Regions from separate parts of the Azospirillum sp. UFLA03-27 genome, predicted to be linked through region 2. Evidence: predicted binding sites of a transcription regulator. Region 2 holds the regulator's gene; the other holds the start of a gene.
What was found. Region 2 encodes PhoB, which activates phosphate uptake and scavenging genes when phosphate is short. Its sites were predicted from a motif close to TNTCATAAAACTGTCA; they were not measured.
Positions count from the first base shown of each region.

Region 1: ugpB (sn-glycerol-3-phosphate ABC transporter substrate-binding protein UgpB) is a predicted target of PhoB. The motif match lies at 2,121-2,136, and genes of this name have one in related genera.

Region 1 is NZ_JAUQTX010000063.1:6,125-14,352, reverse strand. Features, by position in the region: gene Q4I23_RS12100 (sensor histidine kinase) at 160-1,290, shown strand; gene Q4I23_RS12095 (hypothetical protein) at 1,549-1,890, shown strand; gene ugpB (sn-glycerol-3-phosphate ABC transporter substrate-binding protein UgpB) at 2,205-3,542, shown strand; gene ugpA (sn-glycerol-3-phosphate ABC transporter permease UgpA) at 3,773-4,657, shown strand; gene ugpE (sn-glycerol-3-phosphate ABC transporter permease UgpE) at 4,654-5,526, shown strand; gene Q4I23_RS12075 (sn-glycerol-3-phosphate import ATP-binding protein UgpC) at 5,530-6,603, shown strand; gene gstA (glutathione transferase GstA) at 6,690-7,295, shown strand; gene Q4I23_RS12065 (VOC family protein) at 7,411-7,845, shown strand.
Region 2 is NZ_JAUQTX010000017.1:20,400-28,627, reverse strand. Features, by position in the region: gene Q4I23_RS04565 (ATP-binding protein) at 1-621, shown strand, start outside; gene Q4I23_RS04560 (PstS family phosphate ABC transporter substrate-binding protein) at 813-1,856, shown strand; gene pstC (phosphate ABC transporter permease subunit PstC) at 1,949-3,331, shown strand; gene pstA (phosphate ABC transporter permease PstA) at 3,324-4,622, shown strand; gene pstB (phosphate ABC transporter ATP-binding protein PstB) at 4,660-5,445, shown strand; gene phoU (phosphate signaling complex protein PhoU) at 5,505-6,305, shown strand; gene phoB (phosphate regulon transcriptional regulator PhoB) at 6,337-7,041, shown strand; gene Q4I23_RS04530 (hypothetical protein) at 7,236-7,493, opposite strand; gene Q4I23_RS04525 (DsrE family protein) at 7,499-7,936, opposite strand; gene Q4I23_RS04520 (HesA/MoeB/ThiF family protein) at 7,963-8,228, opposite strand, start outside.

The sequences.
Region 1 (8,228 bases), on a different contig from region 2:
GGGCGTTGTCCTTCACATTCAAACGGAATTTGTCCCAAGTGAGTTTTGCATGTGATATTTGACTCCGATGCCCAAGTGGCCGGATAAGTGTGCTGTAATCTCAGTTTTTGCGGTGAAGTTGTGGTCGAGTATACCAGAAAGAACTCAACCGAAGGTCATATGACTGATCGTGCGATCTGGCTTGAGGCTCTGGTCTCCGCCAACGGCGCCGCTCACGCTCTGCTTGGGCTGGACGCGCGGCTTCTCGTGGTCAACCAGGCTTTTGCCGCGGCCTTCAGCCGGCTGCCGGAGGAGGTGGACGGCACGGATCTGACCGAGTTGGGCGTTCCGGCGGCCATCGTCTCCCAGGTGGAGGCGCAGGTTCGCCGTGTCGTTCTCACCGGGACTCCGGTGTCGGCCTTCGGCCTGCTGCCCCGGGGCGAAATGGTGCTGAGCCCGGTGCGCGACGCGGACGGGGTCGTGACCGCGGTCGCCGCCATCGCCGACACCAACGCCGCCGCTCTGGCCGCCGCCCGCGCCGAGGCCGAGCGCGCGAAGGCCGAGACCGAGCGGGTCCGCCAGGAAGCCGAGACGGGACGCACCGCCATCGGGCGCTTCCTGTCGGCGGCCAGCCACGACCTGCGCCAGCCCTTCCAGGCCATGCACCTGTTCCACCATCTGCTGATGGGGCGCCTGACCGATCCCGGCGCGCGCGATCTGGGCGAGAAGCTGGAAATGTCGATCGAGGCGGCGGAAGCGCTCCTGCGCGCCCTGCTGGACGTGTCGAAGCTGGAGGCCGGGCTGGTCCGGATGCAGGTGCAGACCTTCCCCATCGACGAGACGCTGGGCCGCCTGCTCAACGAGTTCGCGCCGGAGGCCGACGCCAAGGCCCTGCGCTTCAACGTCCGCCCCGCGGACGCGGAGGTGAGCACCGACCCGGTGCTGCTGGAGCAGCTTCTGCGCCCGATCCTGTCGAACGCCCTGCGCTTCACCGAGTCGGGCGGCGTGCTGCTGGCGGCGCGGCGGCGCGGCGGGGCGCTGCGCATCGAGGTGTGGGACACCGGCCTCGGCATCGCTCCCGCCGACCAGTCGGCGATCTTCGACGACTTCCGCCAACTCGGCAACCCGAACCGCGACCGCCGGCACGGGCTGGGGCTCGGCCTCGCCATTGTGCGGCGCCTCGCGACGCTGCTGGGTTTGACGGTTTCGCTGCGCTCGGTGCCCGGCAAGGGGTCCGTCTTCGCGGTGGACGTCCCGCTGGCGGCGGCGAGCGCCGCGGAACTGCCGGTCGAGAGCAGCAGCGCGGCGTGACGGGGCGGGGAGCCGCCTTTCCTCCTTCCCACCGAACGAACAGAGAGCGCCGTCCTCGCTTGCGCTTGCCGACCCGTCCATCGGCGCCGCGCCGGGCGTCGATGGAGCGCGCATACTTCCTCTGAAGGCCGGGGCCGTTCACGGCCCGCCGGCCCCGGCGTCATGGTCTGGGTGCGCCACGGGCGTGGCCTGGGATCGGAGGGAAGCATGCATCGCAAAGCAGGGTGCCGGCTAGCCGGTTGTCTGGCGGGGATGACGATGGCCGCCTTCGTCGTCCTGCCCGCCGCCGCGCAGACGACGAGCCTGGACTGGGACCAGCGCGGCTGCGTCTTCGGTCCCCGGCCCGGCCTGGACCGGCTGGTGCCCGGCTACAACCCCGGTGCGCAGCCCTATTACTGCCCGCCGCCCGCCGCGCTGTATCCCGCGCCGCCGGTCGCGGCCCCGACGGCGTCGCACTATCTGTCGGCGCCAAGCCGGTCCTACTGCCTGCTGCGCTCCTCCGGCCTGATGGGGGACAGCCTGTCGCAGATGGCCGGGTCCCTGTGCCGGGACGACTCCGCGCTGTGGGCACTCGCCCAAACATGGCACCCCGAGAGATGACGTAAAGGTGATAGTCCGTACTGATACGTACGGCTGATTGACAGCCTCCCCCTCTGTCCTTAAGGCTTGCAAAAAAGAAACACACATGCGGGGAGGAAAATCATCAATGTCGGCGCAACATCCGCCACCGCCTTAAGTCCCGTTCCATGCCTTACGCAGGGTCAACGTTGCAACCGCCAGGAGCGGATGCGGCGCGCCCCTGCGCGCGTGTTCCGGACACGTCACCAAATCTTCACAAGACCGTCGCGGGACCGCAACCCGCGCCCTGCATGTCAGCACATCACGCAATCGATTGGTTCCAGGGAGAGACCACCATGCTGACCCGCCGCAAGCTCGCCGTCTCGACGGCCGCCTTCGCGCTCGCCGCCGGTTTCACCGGCGCCGCTTACGCCCAGCAGAAGACCGTCGTCGAATTCTGGCACGGCCTGCCCCAGCCGCTCGGCGGCCAGCTCGAGCAGGTGGTGAAGGGCTTCAACGACAGCCAGGACAAGGTCCAGGTCAACCCGACCTTCAAGGGCAGCTATCCGGAGACGATGCAGGCGGCCATCGCCGCCTTCCGCGCCGGCAACGCCCCGCACGTCGTGCAGATGTTCGAGGTCGGCACCGCCACCATGCTGTCCGCCGGCCCGGCCATCAAGCCGGTGCACCAGCTGATGAGCGAGACGGGGTCGGGGCTCGACGCCGCGGCCTACATCCCGGCGGTCCGGGGCTATTACAGCTCCAAGGACGGCAAGATGATGGCCCTGCCGTTCAACAGCTCCACCACCATCACCTTCTACAACAAGGACGCCTTCCAGAAGGCCGGGCTCGACCCCAACAAGCCGCCGGCGACCTGGCCGGAGGTGGCCGACGCGGCGCGCAAGCTGAAGGCGGCGGGCGTGACCTGCCCGATGACCTTCTCCTGGCCGACCTGGACGCAGTTCGAGCAGGTCGGCGCACTCCACGACAAGCCCTTCGCGTCGGAGGCCAACGGCTTCGGTGGGCTGAACGCCACGCTGAAGATCAACGACCCGTTCTTCGTGAAGCATCTCCAGACGCTGATCGACCTCCAGAAGGAAGGCGCGCTGCGCTACGGCGGCCGCGACAACGCCGCGGACTCGCTGTTCCCGTCGGGTGAGTGCGCGATGATCCAGGCCTCGTCGGGCCTGCGCGGGCGCATCGTCAAGGAGGCCAAGTTCGCCTGGGGCGCCGCGCCGCTGCCCTACTGGCCGGACGCCATCGCCTCGCCGAAGAACTCGATCATCGGCGGCGCCGCCTTCTGGGTGATGACCTCGCCCAAGCGCACCGCCGACGAGTACAAGGCCGTCGCCGCCTTCTTCAGCTACCTCGCCCGTCCGGAGGTGGACGCCAAGTGGCACATGGACACCGGCTACGTCCCGGTGACGCTCCAGGGCTTCGAGATGGCGAAGAAGGAGGGCTTCTACGACAAGAACCCCGGCGCCGAGGTGCCGGCGGAGCAGTTGACCCGCACCGCCACCACGGAGAACACCATGGGGCTGCGGCTGGGCAACCTGCCGGAAATCCGCAACATCATCCAGGAGGAGATGGAGCGGGCGTTCCAGGGCCAGCAGACCGCCCAGCAGGCGCTGGACAACGCGGTGAAGCGCGGCGACACGGTCCTGCGCAACTTCGAGCGCGCCAACAAGAACTGAGCAACACGGGCCAAAACCCGACGTCATATCCCCTCTCCCCCCTGGGGAGAGGGTTAAGGGTGAGGGGGTTGCGCTTTTGCCGGACGTGCCGGAAACGCGCAACCCCCTCACCGGCTCTCAGCGGATGCCCATAGGCATCCGCCTGACGCCGTCAGCGCTGGCCATAGGCCAGCGCGAGAGGCCCTTCGGGCTGCCCTCTCGCCAGAGGGGAGAGGGTTGAAAGGGATTCCATGCAACGTCGCGTGATTTTCGACAACAGGGCGTTGCCCTACCTGCTGCTGGCGCCGCAGGTGGCGGTGACGTTGATCTTCTTCATCTGGCCAGCGGCGCAGGCGCTGTGGCAGTCGGTGCATCTCCAGGATGCCTTCGGGCTGCGCAGCCAGTTCGTCGGGCTGGAGAATTTCCAGGCGGTGCTGAGCGACCCGAACTATCTGGAGACGGTCAAGACCACCATCGTCTTCAGCGCGTCGGTGACCCTCCTGTCGCTGGTCTCCGCGCTGGGGCTGGCGGTGCTGGCCGATGCGAAGATCCGGGCGGCGGCGGCCTACAAGACGCTGCTGATCTGGCCCTACGCGCTGGCGCCCGCGGTGGCGGCGGTGCTGTGGATGTTCATCTTCAACCCGGACATCGGCATCCTGGGCCGTGCGCTGAACGACCTCGGCTACGCCTGGGACTACCGGCTGAACGACGGGCAGGCGCTGACCATGGTCATCCTGGCGGCGAGCTGGAAGCAGGTCTCCTACAACTTCATCTTCTTCCTGGCCGGGCTGCAGGCCATCCCGCGCTCCGTGCTGGAGGCGGCGAGCATCGACGGGGCGGGGGCGGTGCGCCGCTTCTGGACGATCACCTTCCCGCTGCTGTCGCCGACCACCTTCTTCCTGCTGGTGGTGAACATCGTCTATGCCTTCTTCGAGACCTTCGGCACGATCCACGCCCTGACCCACGGCGGGCCGGGCAAGGCCACGGAGACGCTGATCTTCCGCGTCTACCAGGACGGCGTGGTCAACCACGACCTGGGCGGCTCCTCGGCGCAGTCGGTGATCCTGATGGTCATCGTCATCGCGCTGACCGCCATCCAGTTCCGCTTCGTCGAGCGCAAGGTGCATTACTCATGAACCGCGACCGTGACACCCCGCGCTCCGGCGGGCGCCTGATGGACATGGTCCCGCACCTGATCCTGATGCTGGGCGTCCTGATCTTCGCCTTTCCGATCTACGTGACGGTCATCGGTTCGACCTGGGACGCCGCCACCATCGGGCGCGGCAACCTGCCGCTGACGCCAGGCGGGGAGATGCTGAACAACTACGCCTCGGCCTGGAGCGAATCGCAGGGCAACCGCGTCATGCACACGCCCGTGCGCATCATGATGTGGAACAGCCTCGTCATGGCGCTGGTCATCGCGCTGGGCAAGATCGCCATCTCGATCATCTCGGCCTACGCGGTGGCCTTTTTCCGCTTCCCGCTGCGCATGGTCTTCTTCTGGATGATCTTCATCACGCTGATGCTGCCGGTCGAGGTGCGAATCATCCCGACCTACGAGGTGGTGGCCAACCTCGGGCTGATCGACAGCTACGCCGGGCTGACCATCCCGCTGATCGCCTCGGCCACGGCGACGCTGCTGTTCCGGCAATTCTTCCTGACCATCCCGGACGAGCTGGTGGAGGCCGCGAAGATCGACGGGGCGGGGGCGCTGCGCTTCTTCGTGGACGTGGTGCTGCCCCTGTCGCGCACCAACATCGCGGCGCTGTTCGTCATCCTCTTCATCTATGGCTGGAACCAGTATCTCTGGCCGCTGCTGATCACCAACAGCGCGGAGATGGAGACGGTGGTCATCGGCATCACCAAGATGATCGGCAACGGCGAGGCCGCGACCGACTGGAACCTCATCATGGCGACGACGGTGCTGGCCATGCTGCCGCCGGTGGCGGTGGTCGTGCTGATGCAGCGTTGGTTCGTCAAAGGCCTTGTGGACAGCGAGAAATAAGAAATGGCAACGGTCGATCTGAATCGGGTCCGCAAGTCCTACGGCGCCGTCGAGGCCATCAAGGGCATCGACATCAGCGTCGCGGATGGGGAGTTCCTCGTGCTGCTCGGCCCCTCGGGCTGCGGCAAGTCCACGCTGCTGCGCATGGTCGCCGGGCTGGAGAGCATCACCGGCGGCGAGATCGCCATCGGCGGGCGGGTGGTCAACGGGCTGGAGCCCAAGGACCGCGACATTGCCATGGTGTTCCAGAACTACGCGCTCTACCCGCACATGAGCGTGTTCGACAACATGGCCTACGGCTTGAAGATCCGTGGCCTGCCCAAGGCGGATATCCAGGCCCGCGTCGCCAAGGCCGCGGAGATCCTGGAGCTGAACCGCTTCCTCGACCGCCGGCCCAGCCAGCTTTCCGGCGGGCAGCGGCAGCGCGTCGCCATGGGCCGCGCCATCGTGCGCGAGCCCGCCGCCTTCCTGTTCGACGAGCCGCTGTCGAACCTGGACGCCAAGCTGCGCACCCAGATGCGCGTCGAGATCAAGCGGCTCCAGGACCGGCTGGGCATCACCAGCCTCTACGTGACGCACGATCAGGTCGAGGCGATGACGCTGGCCGACCGCATCCTGGTGATGAATCACGGGGTGGCCGAGCAGGTCGGCACACCGCTGGAGGTCTACCAGCGTCCGGCCAGCCTGTTCGTGGCCGGCTTCATCGGGTCGCCGCCGATGAACGTGCTGGACGCGCGCTTCGACGCCGCCGGGCAGGGGGTGGTGCTGCCCGGCGGCACCGCTTTCGTCCTGCCGCGCCCGCGGCCCGACATGGCCGGGCGGCCGGTCAAGCTCGGCGTGCGGCCGGAGCATCTGGCCGTCACGTCCGGCGACGGGCCGCTGATCGTCACGGTCGATCTGGTGGAGGCTCTGGGCGCCGATACGGTGGTCTATGGCCGCCTGCCGGACGGCGAGGGAATGGTGGTCCGAGTCGCCGGCCTTCCGTTCTGCCGCGAGGGCGAAACCCTGCGCGTCGGCGCGCCGCCCGACGCCCTGCACTTGTTCGACTCGGAGAGCGGACGGCGTTTGCCGGATTGAACGGGGTGGGGCGGTTGCAATCGCCCGTGCCCCGTGCCCCACTGTCGATCCGTCATGTCCCGCCGGAAACAAGGATAAGAAACGTCATGAAGCTCTACCTGAAGCCGGGCGCCTGCTCGCTGTCGCCACACATCGTCCTGCGCGAGAGCGGTCTGGCCTTCGACGTCGCGGCCGTCGACCTCGCCGCCAAGAAACTGGAGGACGGCAGCGATTTCCTGGCCGTCAACCCGAAGGGCCAAGTGCCGACGCTGGCGTTCGACGACGGCACCATCCTGACCGAGGGCGCCGCCATCGTGCAGTGCATCGCCGACCGCGTGCCGAAGACCGGTCTGCTGCCGGCCGTCGGGACGATGGAGCGCTACCGCGTGCTGGAGTGGCTGAACTTCATCGGCACGGAACTGCACAAGACCTTCAGCCCACTGTTCCGCCCGACCACGCCGGACGCCTTCAAGGACATCGCCAAGCAGACGCTGACGGCCAAGTTCGCGGTCGTGGAGGCTGGGCTGGCCGGCAAGGATTACCTGACGGGCGACCGCTTCACGGTGGCCGACGCCTACGGATTCACGGTGCTGCGCTGGGCGCCGCGGGTCGGCCTGCCGCTGGACGGCTATCCGAACATCACCGCCTACATGGCCCGCGTCGCCGAGCGCCCGGCCGTGGCCGCGGCGCTGGCGGCGGAAGGGATCGCCTGACCTCTTGCCGGATGGGGAGGGGGCGCACCTGTTCGATCCCGAGACAGGCTGGTGATTGCCCGAGTAGACTGCTCAGGCAATCACCAGCAGGGAGGGGGCGAAGACCCCGACGAGCATGAGCGCAACCGACCGCAAACCCGTTCCGCCCTTCCACCTCGCCTTCCCCGTCCGCGACAAGGAGGAGGCGCGCGCCTTCTACGCCGGCCTGCTGGGCTGCGGTGTGGGGCGGGAATCCGACCGCTGGATCGACTTCGACCTCTACGGCCATCAGGTGGTGGCGCATGTGACGGAGGAGGCCGGGACCCGCGCCACCAACCCGGTCGATGGCGAGGACGTGCCGGCCAGCCATTTCGGCGTGATCCTGGATTGGGACGACTGGCACGCGCTGGCCGACAAGCTGAAGGCCGAAGGTGTGCGATTCCTCATCGAGCCGCAGATCCGCTTCAAGGGTCAGGCGGGCGAGCAGGCCACCATGTTCTTCCTCGACCCGAGCGGGAACGCTCTGGAGTTCAAGAGCTTTCAGGACATGGGGCAGATTTTCGCGCGGTGATGGACGCGTAGGGACGGTTTGTCTTTCAACGGAACATCGGCCCTCCTCCCCACCGGGTGGAGGGCCTTTTCCTGTCGATCCGCAGACTCTTCCCCGTTCTGTTCGTGTATCAATAGAAACACAGATGAAGGGTGCAGAGCTGAGTGTATCTTTTGTCGCACCTGTTTCTGTTTTGCTTTTGATTAGATAGATAAGTAATGAAGTTAGTGCTTTCGTGTGTATTTTATTGTTGTTGACTGTCTTCTTTTCTCATGACAGATCTCGTTTTGAGAGCATTTCAGAACTTGCGCTCAACCACATGCTGTTGTGTGCGTGAGCGAGCGCAGCTGAAAAGCCTCTGTTCGGAAACCATGATCGACCGATCCGATGAACGCTGCGCGGTC
Region 2 (8,228 bases):
CGCCTGGTCAACGACCTGCTGTCGCTGTCGCGGATCGAGCTGGACGAGCACATGCCGCCCGCCGGCAAGGTCGACGTGCTGGACCGGCTGGACGGGGTGATGGCGGCGCTGGAGCTGAAGGCGGCCAGCCGCCGCATCCGCCTGACGCTGGAGGCGCCGGACGGCCTGCCCGCGGTGGTCGGCGACGAGGACCAGCTCACCCAGGTCTTCCAGAACCTCGTCAGCAACGCGATCAAATACACGCGCGAGAACACCGACGTGACCGTCGCCGTGTCGCTCGCCGACGGTGTGGCGGTCGGGGTGTCCGGCCCGGCGGGCCGCGGCGGGCGGGGGATGCAAATGGTCGCCGTCGCCGTGCGCGACCAGGGGGAGGGCATCGCCCGCACCCACCTGCCGCGCCTGACCGAGCGCTTCTACCGGGTCGACGCCGCGCGGTCGCGGGCGATGGGCGGCACCGGGCTGGGGCTGGCCATCGTCAAGCACATCGTGAACCGCCACCGCGGGCGCCTGACCATCGAAAGCGCGGTCGGGGTGGGCAGCACCTTCACGGTCTATCTGCCCGCCGCGTCGGAGGAGTCGGGAGAGGGCCGCGCCGCGGAGCCGGTGCGGCGCCAAGCGTAGAGGTTGCGTCTACCCCGTCCGGCGTGACCGAAAGTGGGCGTCGTCATGAAACTGTCATAAAACCGTAATCAGCGCGTCGCGGACCCCGACTAGTGTCCGCCCCGCAAGCCGCCCGCCCCTGGGGGAAGCGGCACGGGGTTGAACCATCGCGTTCCCCGGAAAAGGGGCAACCGGACCATCGGAGGGATACCGTGAATTCCAAGAAGCTCGCCGTCACCGCCGCCGCGGTCGTCGCCATGACCGCCGCCTTCGCGGGTGCTGCGAACGCCCAGTCGCGCGACCAGATCCGCGCCGTCGGCTCCTCGACCGTGTTCCCGTTCACCACGGCGGTTGCCGAGGCCTTCGGCAAGGGCGGCAAGTTCAAGACCCCGGTCGTCGAGTCGACCGGCACCGGTGGCGGCCTGAAGCTGTTCTGCGCGGGCGTCGGCCCGCAGCACCCGGACGTCGCCAACGCCTCGCGCCGCATCAAGAAGTCCGAGGTCGAGCAGTGCGCCGCCAACGGCGTCGCCCAGATCACCGAGCTGAAGATCGGCTACGACGGCATCGCGCTCGCCTACTCCAAGCAGGCCCCGCACACCGACCTGACCACCCAGATCCTGTGGAAGGCCCTGGCCAAGGACGTGCCGGTCGACGGCAAGATGGTCGCCAACCCCTACAAGAAGTGGTCGGACATCGACCCGAAGCTCCCGAACAAGGAGATCGAGGTTCTCGGCCCGCCCCCGACGTCCGGCACCCGCGACAGCTTCAACGAGCTGGTGATGCTCGAAGGCTGCAAGAAGGTCGCCGAGGTCAAGACCATCGTCGCCGACGAGAAGGCCCGTGAAAAGGCTTGCATGACCATCCGCGAGGACGGCGGCTACGTCGAGGCCGGCGAGAACGACAACCTGATCGTCCAGAAGCTGACCGCCAACCCCGACGCCTTCGGCGTGTTCGGCTACAGCTTCTACGACCAGAACCGCGACAAGCTGCAGACCGCCAAGATGGACGGCGTCGATCTGTCGCCGGAAGCGGTCCAGGCCGGCAAGTACGAGCTGTCGCGCCCGCTGTTCATCTACATCAAGAACGCCCACGCCGGCGTCATCCCCGGCATCCGCGAGCTGGTCGCCGAGTTCACCTCGGAGCGCGCGATGGGCGAGGACGGCTACCTGTCCGACAAGGGTCTGATCTCCCTGCCGAAGGCGGAGCGCGACGCCGCCCGCACCTCGGCGACCAACCTGACCCCGCTCCAGCTCTGACCGGCTGACGGAACCGGCGGCTCTCCTCGGAGGGCCGCCGGTTTCCCGTTTGTGCCAGGAGCCCGTTTTCAGCCCATTTCCGGCGGTTTCGCATGCAGCTCACGGTACTGCTCATCATTCTGGCCCTGCTCACAGTGATCGGTTACCAGATGGGCCGGTCGCGTGCCGTCGCCTCCGTCGGCGGCCGCATCGTCGAGCTTCATTCGGTGCCGTCCTACCACGGCTTCTACGTCGCCCTCTGGGCGGGGCTTCCGGCCCTGCTGCTCTTCGCCTTCTGGGGGGCGTCCGAAGGCTGGCTGGTCATGCAGATGGTCCTGTCCGGCCTGCCGGACCGGCTGGTCAACGGCGACGCCCAGTCGCTCGGCCTGCTGCGCGCCGACATCCTGAACCTCGCCCACGGCGTCGCCACGGGCCGCGAGCCCGATCCGGAGGTCGTCGCCGCGGCGGAGCGCTATCTGCGGCTGCACGCGCTCGGCGACTGGAGCCTGCTGGTCATCGGCTGCTGCGTCGCCATCGGCGGCCTGCTCTACGCCCGCGGCCGGATCGACCCCGACCTGCGCGCCCGCAACCGGGTGGAGCGCGCGGTCAACATCGCGCTGGTCATCTGCTCGCTGGTCGCCATCCTGACCACCATCGGCATCGTGCTGTCGCTTCTGTTCGAGGCGATCCGCTTCTTCGCGGTGGTCAATCCCCTGGAGTTCCTGTTCGGCACGCACTGGAGCCCGCAGATGGCCATGCGCGCCGACCAGGTGGGCTCCAGCGGCTCCTTCGGCGCGATCCCGCTGTTCGCCGGTACGCTGCTGATCACCGGCATCGCCATGGCGGTGGCGGTTCCGGTCGGGCTGATGGCGGCCATCTTCATGTCGGAATACGCCAGCCCGGGCCTGCGCACCTGGCTGAAGCCGATCCTGGAGGTGCTGGCCGGCATCCCGACCGTGGTCTACGGCTTCTTTGCCGCCCTGACCATGGCGCCCTTCGTCCGCGACGTGGGCAACAGCCTGGGGCTGAGCGTCAGCTCCGAATCGGCGCTGGCCGCCGGCTTCGTGATGGGCGTGATGATCATCCCCTTCGTCAGCTCGCTGTCGGACGACGTCATCAACGCGGTGCCGCAGAGCTTGCGCGACGGCTCCTACGGGCTGGGCGCCACCAAGTCGGAGACGATCCGTCTGGTCGTGCTGCCCGCCGCCCTGCCGGGCATCGTCGCCGCCGTCATGCTGGCGGTCAGCCGCGCCATCGGCGAGACGATGATCGTCACCATGGCCGCCGGCCTGACCGCCAACCTGACCGCCAACCCGCTGGACGCCGTGACCACGGTGACGACGCAGATCGCCACGCTGCTGGTCGGCGACCAGGAGTTCGACAGCCCCAAGACGCTGTCGGCCTTCGGGCTGGGCCTCGTCCTGTTCGTCGTGACCCTCACCCTCAACATGGTCGCCCTCCGGGTGGTCCAGAAGTATCGAGAGAAATATGACTGACCTCGTGGAACAGGATACGCGGGCCATGTCGGTCGCCGTCACCAAGTCGCGCTACCAGAGCGAGGAGTTCTCCGCCCGCCTGCGCCGCCGCTACGCCGCGGAGCGCCGGTTCCGGATCGCCGGGATGCTCGCCGTCGGGATTGCGTCTCTGATGCTGGTGGTTCTGCTCGGCTCCATCGTCAGCAAGGGCTACACCGCCTTCTGGCAGGCGCAGATCCGGCTTGAGGTGACCCTGGACAAGCAGCAGGTCGAGGAGCGGAACTACACCGCCATCGTCCGGCAGGCGCTCTACGCCCAGGTCCCCGCGGCCACCGACCGCGCCACCCGCCGCTCGCTGAACGACCTGCTGTCCTCCGGCGCGCCGTACGAGCTGGAGGCGATGGTCAACGCCAACCCCTCCATCGTCGGCACCACGCAGACGGTCTGGGTCCGCGCCGACGACGAGATCGACCAGTTCATGAAGGGCTTCATCCGGCGCGACGTGCCGGAGAGCGAGCGCCGGCTGAACGACGTCAAGATCGGGGCCATCGACGCGCTGGTCGCCAACGGGTCGATCCGCAGCACCTTCAACACCACCCTGTTCACCGCTGGCGACAGCCGCGAACCGGAACAGGCGGGCATCCTGGGGGCCGTCGTCGGCTCCGCCCTGACGCTGGTGGTGACCATGCTGCTGTCGGTGCCGATCGGCATCGCCGCCGCGGTCTATCTGGAGGAGTTCGCGCCGAAGAACCGCTGGACCGACCTGATCGAGGTGAACATCAACAACCTCGCCGCGGTGCCCTCGATCATCTTCGGCCTGCTCGGTCTGGCGGTGTTCCTCGGCTTCTTCGGGCTGCCGCGCTCCGCCCCGCTGGTCGGCGGCCTGGTGATGGCGCTGATGACCCTGCCGGTCATCATCATCGCCTCGCGCGTCGCGCTGAAGGCGGTGCCGCCGTCGATCCGCGAGGCGGCGCTGGGCGTCGGCGCCTCGCCGCTGCAGACGGTGACGCACCATGTCCTGCCGCTGGCCCTGCCGGGCATCCTGACCGGCACCATCATCGGCATGGCCCGCGCGCTGGGCGAGACGGCGCCGCTGCTGATGATCGGCATGGTGGCCTTCATCGTGGACATCCCCGGCGGCCTGACCGACAGCGCCACGGCCATCCCGGTGCAGATCTACATGTGGGCGGACAGCCCCGAGCGGGCCTTCACGGAGCGCACCTCCGCGGCGATCCTGATCCTGCTCGCCTTCCTCATCCTGATGAACGGCTTGGCCGTCTTCCTGCGCAAGAAATTCGAGAGGCGTTGGTAACCCCATGAGCGTCCAGACCCACATCCCGGCCACGGCCATGCCTTCGCGTCCTGCCGCCGGCATTCACGGCACCAAGATGGTCGCCCGCGACGTCAAGGTGTTCTACGGGGCCAAACAGGCGCTCAAGGGCATCAACCTGGAGATCCAGGAAAACCGCGTGATGGCGCTGATCGGCCCGTCCGGCTGCGGCAAGTCGACGTTCCTGCGCTGCCTGAACCGCATGAACGACACCATCGAGAACTGCCGCGTCGAGGGGCTGATCGCGCTCGACGGCGAGGATGTCTACGGCAAGTCGATCGACGCCGTGCAACTCCGCGCCCGCGTCGGCATGGTCTTCCAGAAGCCGAACCCGTTCCCGAAGTCGATCTACGACAACATCGCCTACGGCCCGCGCATCCACGGCATCGCCAGCCACCGCGACGAGATGGACGAGATCGTCCAGACCTCGCTGAAGCGCGCCGGCCTGTGGAACGAGGTGAAGGATCGCCTGCGCGAGCCGGGCACCGGCCTGTCGGGCGGCCAGCAGCAGCGCCTGTGCATCGCCCGCGCCATCGCCGTCAGCCCCGAGGTGATCCTGATGGACGAGCCCTGCTCGGCGCTCGACCCCATCGCGACGGCCCACATCGAGGAGTTGATCGACGAGCTGCGCGAGAACTACACGATCGTCATCGTCACCCACAACATGCAGCAGGCGGCCCGCGTCTCCCAGAAGACCGCCTTCTTCCATCTGGGCGACATGGTGGAGTGCGACGATACCGAGGAAATCTTCACCAACCCGCGGGACGAGCGCACCCAGGGCTACATCACCGGCCGCTACGGCTGATCCCCGGCCTCTGATCCCCAACAGCGCCGCCACTCCTCCCTCAGCGAAGGACGTGAAGCATGAGCAACGAACACATCGTGCGTTCCTTCGCGCACGAACTTGAGCGCCTGTCCAACCTGATCACCCAGATGGGCGGCGTCGCCGAAGCGCAGGTGGACGCCGCCGTGAAGGCGGTGGCCCGCCGCGACGTCGCGCTGGCCGCCCAGGTCATGCAGGCCGACCAGCGCATCGACGCCTACGAGCGCGATATCGACGCCGAGGCCGTGCGGCTGCTCGCCCTGCGCCAGCCGCTGGCCCAGGACCTGCGCGAGATCGTGTCGGCGCTGAAGATCGCGTCGGATCTGGAGCGGATCGGCGACTACGCCTCCAACATCGCCAAGCGCTCGCTGGCGCTGGCCCAGGTGCCGGTGGTGCGCCCGGCGGCGGCCATCCCGCGCATGGGGCGGCTGGTCGAGTCGATCATGAAGGACGTGCTGGACGCCTATATCGAGCGCGACGTCCAGCGCGCCATCGCCGCCTGGGAGCGCGACGAGGAGCTGGACGACCTCTACACCAGCCTGTTCCGCGAGGTCCTGACCTACATGATGGAGGACCCGCGCAACATCACGCCCTGCACGCACCTGCTGTTCATGGCGAAGAACCTGGAGCGGATCGGCGACCACGCCACCAACATCGCCGAGACCATCCATTATCTGGTGGTCGGGACGACGCTGCGCGCGGCGCGCCCGAAGAACGACGGCAGCAGCTTCGCCGTGGTCGAGCCGGGTGGTTCGGTCATGGATGCGGCCACGGAGGCGGTGGAACGGGGATTGCCGCGGGACGGTGGTCCGGATAACGATGGAGCGGGACATGCCGCGTGACGGCGAGACGCGCAGTGGGAGCGGGACAAGCATGAATTCGGCGCTGAAGCCGCTCGTTCTCATCGTCGAGGACGAAGCCGACATCGTGACGCTGCTGAAGTACAATCTGGAGAAGGAAGGCTTCCGCGTGAACGCCGCCACCGACGGCGAGGAAGCTCTTCTGCTGGCCGGGGAGCAGACGCCGAACATCGTCCTGCTCGACTGGATGCTGCCGCTGATGTCGGGGCTGGAGGTTTGCCGCCAGATGCGCCGCAACAGCAAGATGCGCGATATCCCGATCATCATGCTGACCGCCCGTGGCGAGGAGGCGGACCGCGTGCGCGGCCTGAACTCCGGCGCCGACGACTACATCACAAAGCCCTTCTCCCCGACCGAGCTGGTCGCCCGCATGCGCGCCGTTCTGCGCCGCTCGGCCCCCGGCATGACGGACGAGACGCTGCAGTTCGCCGACGTGACCATGGATCTGGCCGCCCACAGGGTGCGCCGGAACGGTCGCGACGTGCATCTGGGGCCGACCGAGTTCCGCCTGCTGCGCCATTTCATGCAGCATCCCGGCCGCGTCTTCTCGCGCGAGCAGCTTCTCGACGTGGTGTGGGGCCACGACGTCTATGTCGAGCCGCGCACCGTCGACGTTCACATCCGCCGCCTGCGCAAGGCGATGAACGAGGAGACGGAGATGGACCTGATCCGCACCGTCCGCTCGGCGGGCTACGCGCTGGACAGCAAGTCCGTGTGAGCGGCAGGAGTTTTGGGGGGCAATAGTGTTTTCACGGATTTCACGGATTTCACGGATTTTTATACTCGTGCGCAGCTCGTGTCGGATCGATCAGCTTGCACGAAGCAAGTCCAAGAAAAATCCGTGTCATCCGTGCTTAAATCCGTGCAATCCGTGTGAATTTTGTTGTTCGCCGGGAATCCGAAGAGCTGCCCTCACCCCTCCAGCAGCTCCACCGCCTCCCGCAAAATCGCCACCTTCGGGCCGAAGCGCTTCGCCGGGTCGCTGTCCTCGATGAAGCCGATCATCATGCGCAGGGCGTGCGCCACCCGCGGTGCGAGATTGGGATGCGCCGTCACATGCTGCGCCAGATGGACCAGCGCGTCCCGGTAGGGGCGGCCCTCGAAGCCCTCCGCGGCGATCGCCTCGAAGCGGTTCGCCTGTTCGATCACCAGGCTGTGGTCGTCGGTCATCGCGCTCACACGAACAGGATCGCGCCGGTCTTCGGCGCGTCGTTCAGGAAGGTGACGACGCCGCCGGTCTTCACCGGCACGTCGGGGCGCAACGGCACACCGGCAGGCAGGCCGAGCGCGCGCAGCCCCATTTCGCAGGCCATGACCGTGACCTTCAGCATCACGCAGGCCTCCAGCAACTCCTCGAAGCCGGCCAGTCCGTTGGCGGTGAAGGCGGCGTCGCGCTCCGCCGGGCGGCTGCCGTCGTCGGCGGGGTCCAGCCGGTGCCAGCCCGGCACGCCGTCCGCACCCTCGGCCAGCAGCGTGTTCAGGGCGCGGCCGGTGAAGAACAGCGTGACCTTGCGGTTGGTCGCCGCCGCCGCGCTGGCCATCACCAGGGCGTAGTGAACCCGGTCGAAGCCGCCCGCGAACAGGACGATGGACAGGGACTCAGGACCTTCCATGACTAAAGGGTTCTCCCAATCGCCGCTCAGTGGGCGGACAGGTCGTGGATGGTCGGGTGGGGGCCGCACAAGGGGCAGTCCGGGTCGCGGCGCACGGTGATGCGCTGGAAGGAGGCGTGCAGCGTGTCCAGCATCATCAGGCTGCCCGACAGGCCCTCGCCGATGCCCATGATCTCCTTCAGCACCTCGGTCGTCTGGAGCGAACCGACGAAGCCGGCCAGCGCTCCCAGCACGCCGCCCTCGGAGCAGGACGGCACCAGCCCGCGCGGCGGCGGTTCCGGGAACAGGCAGC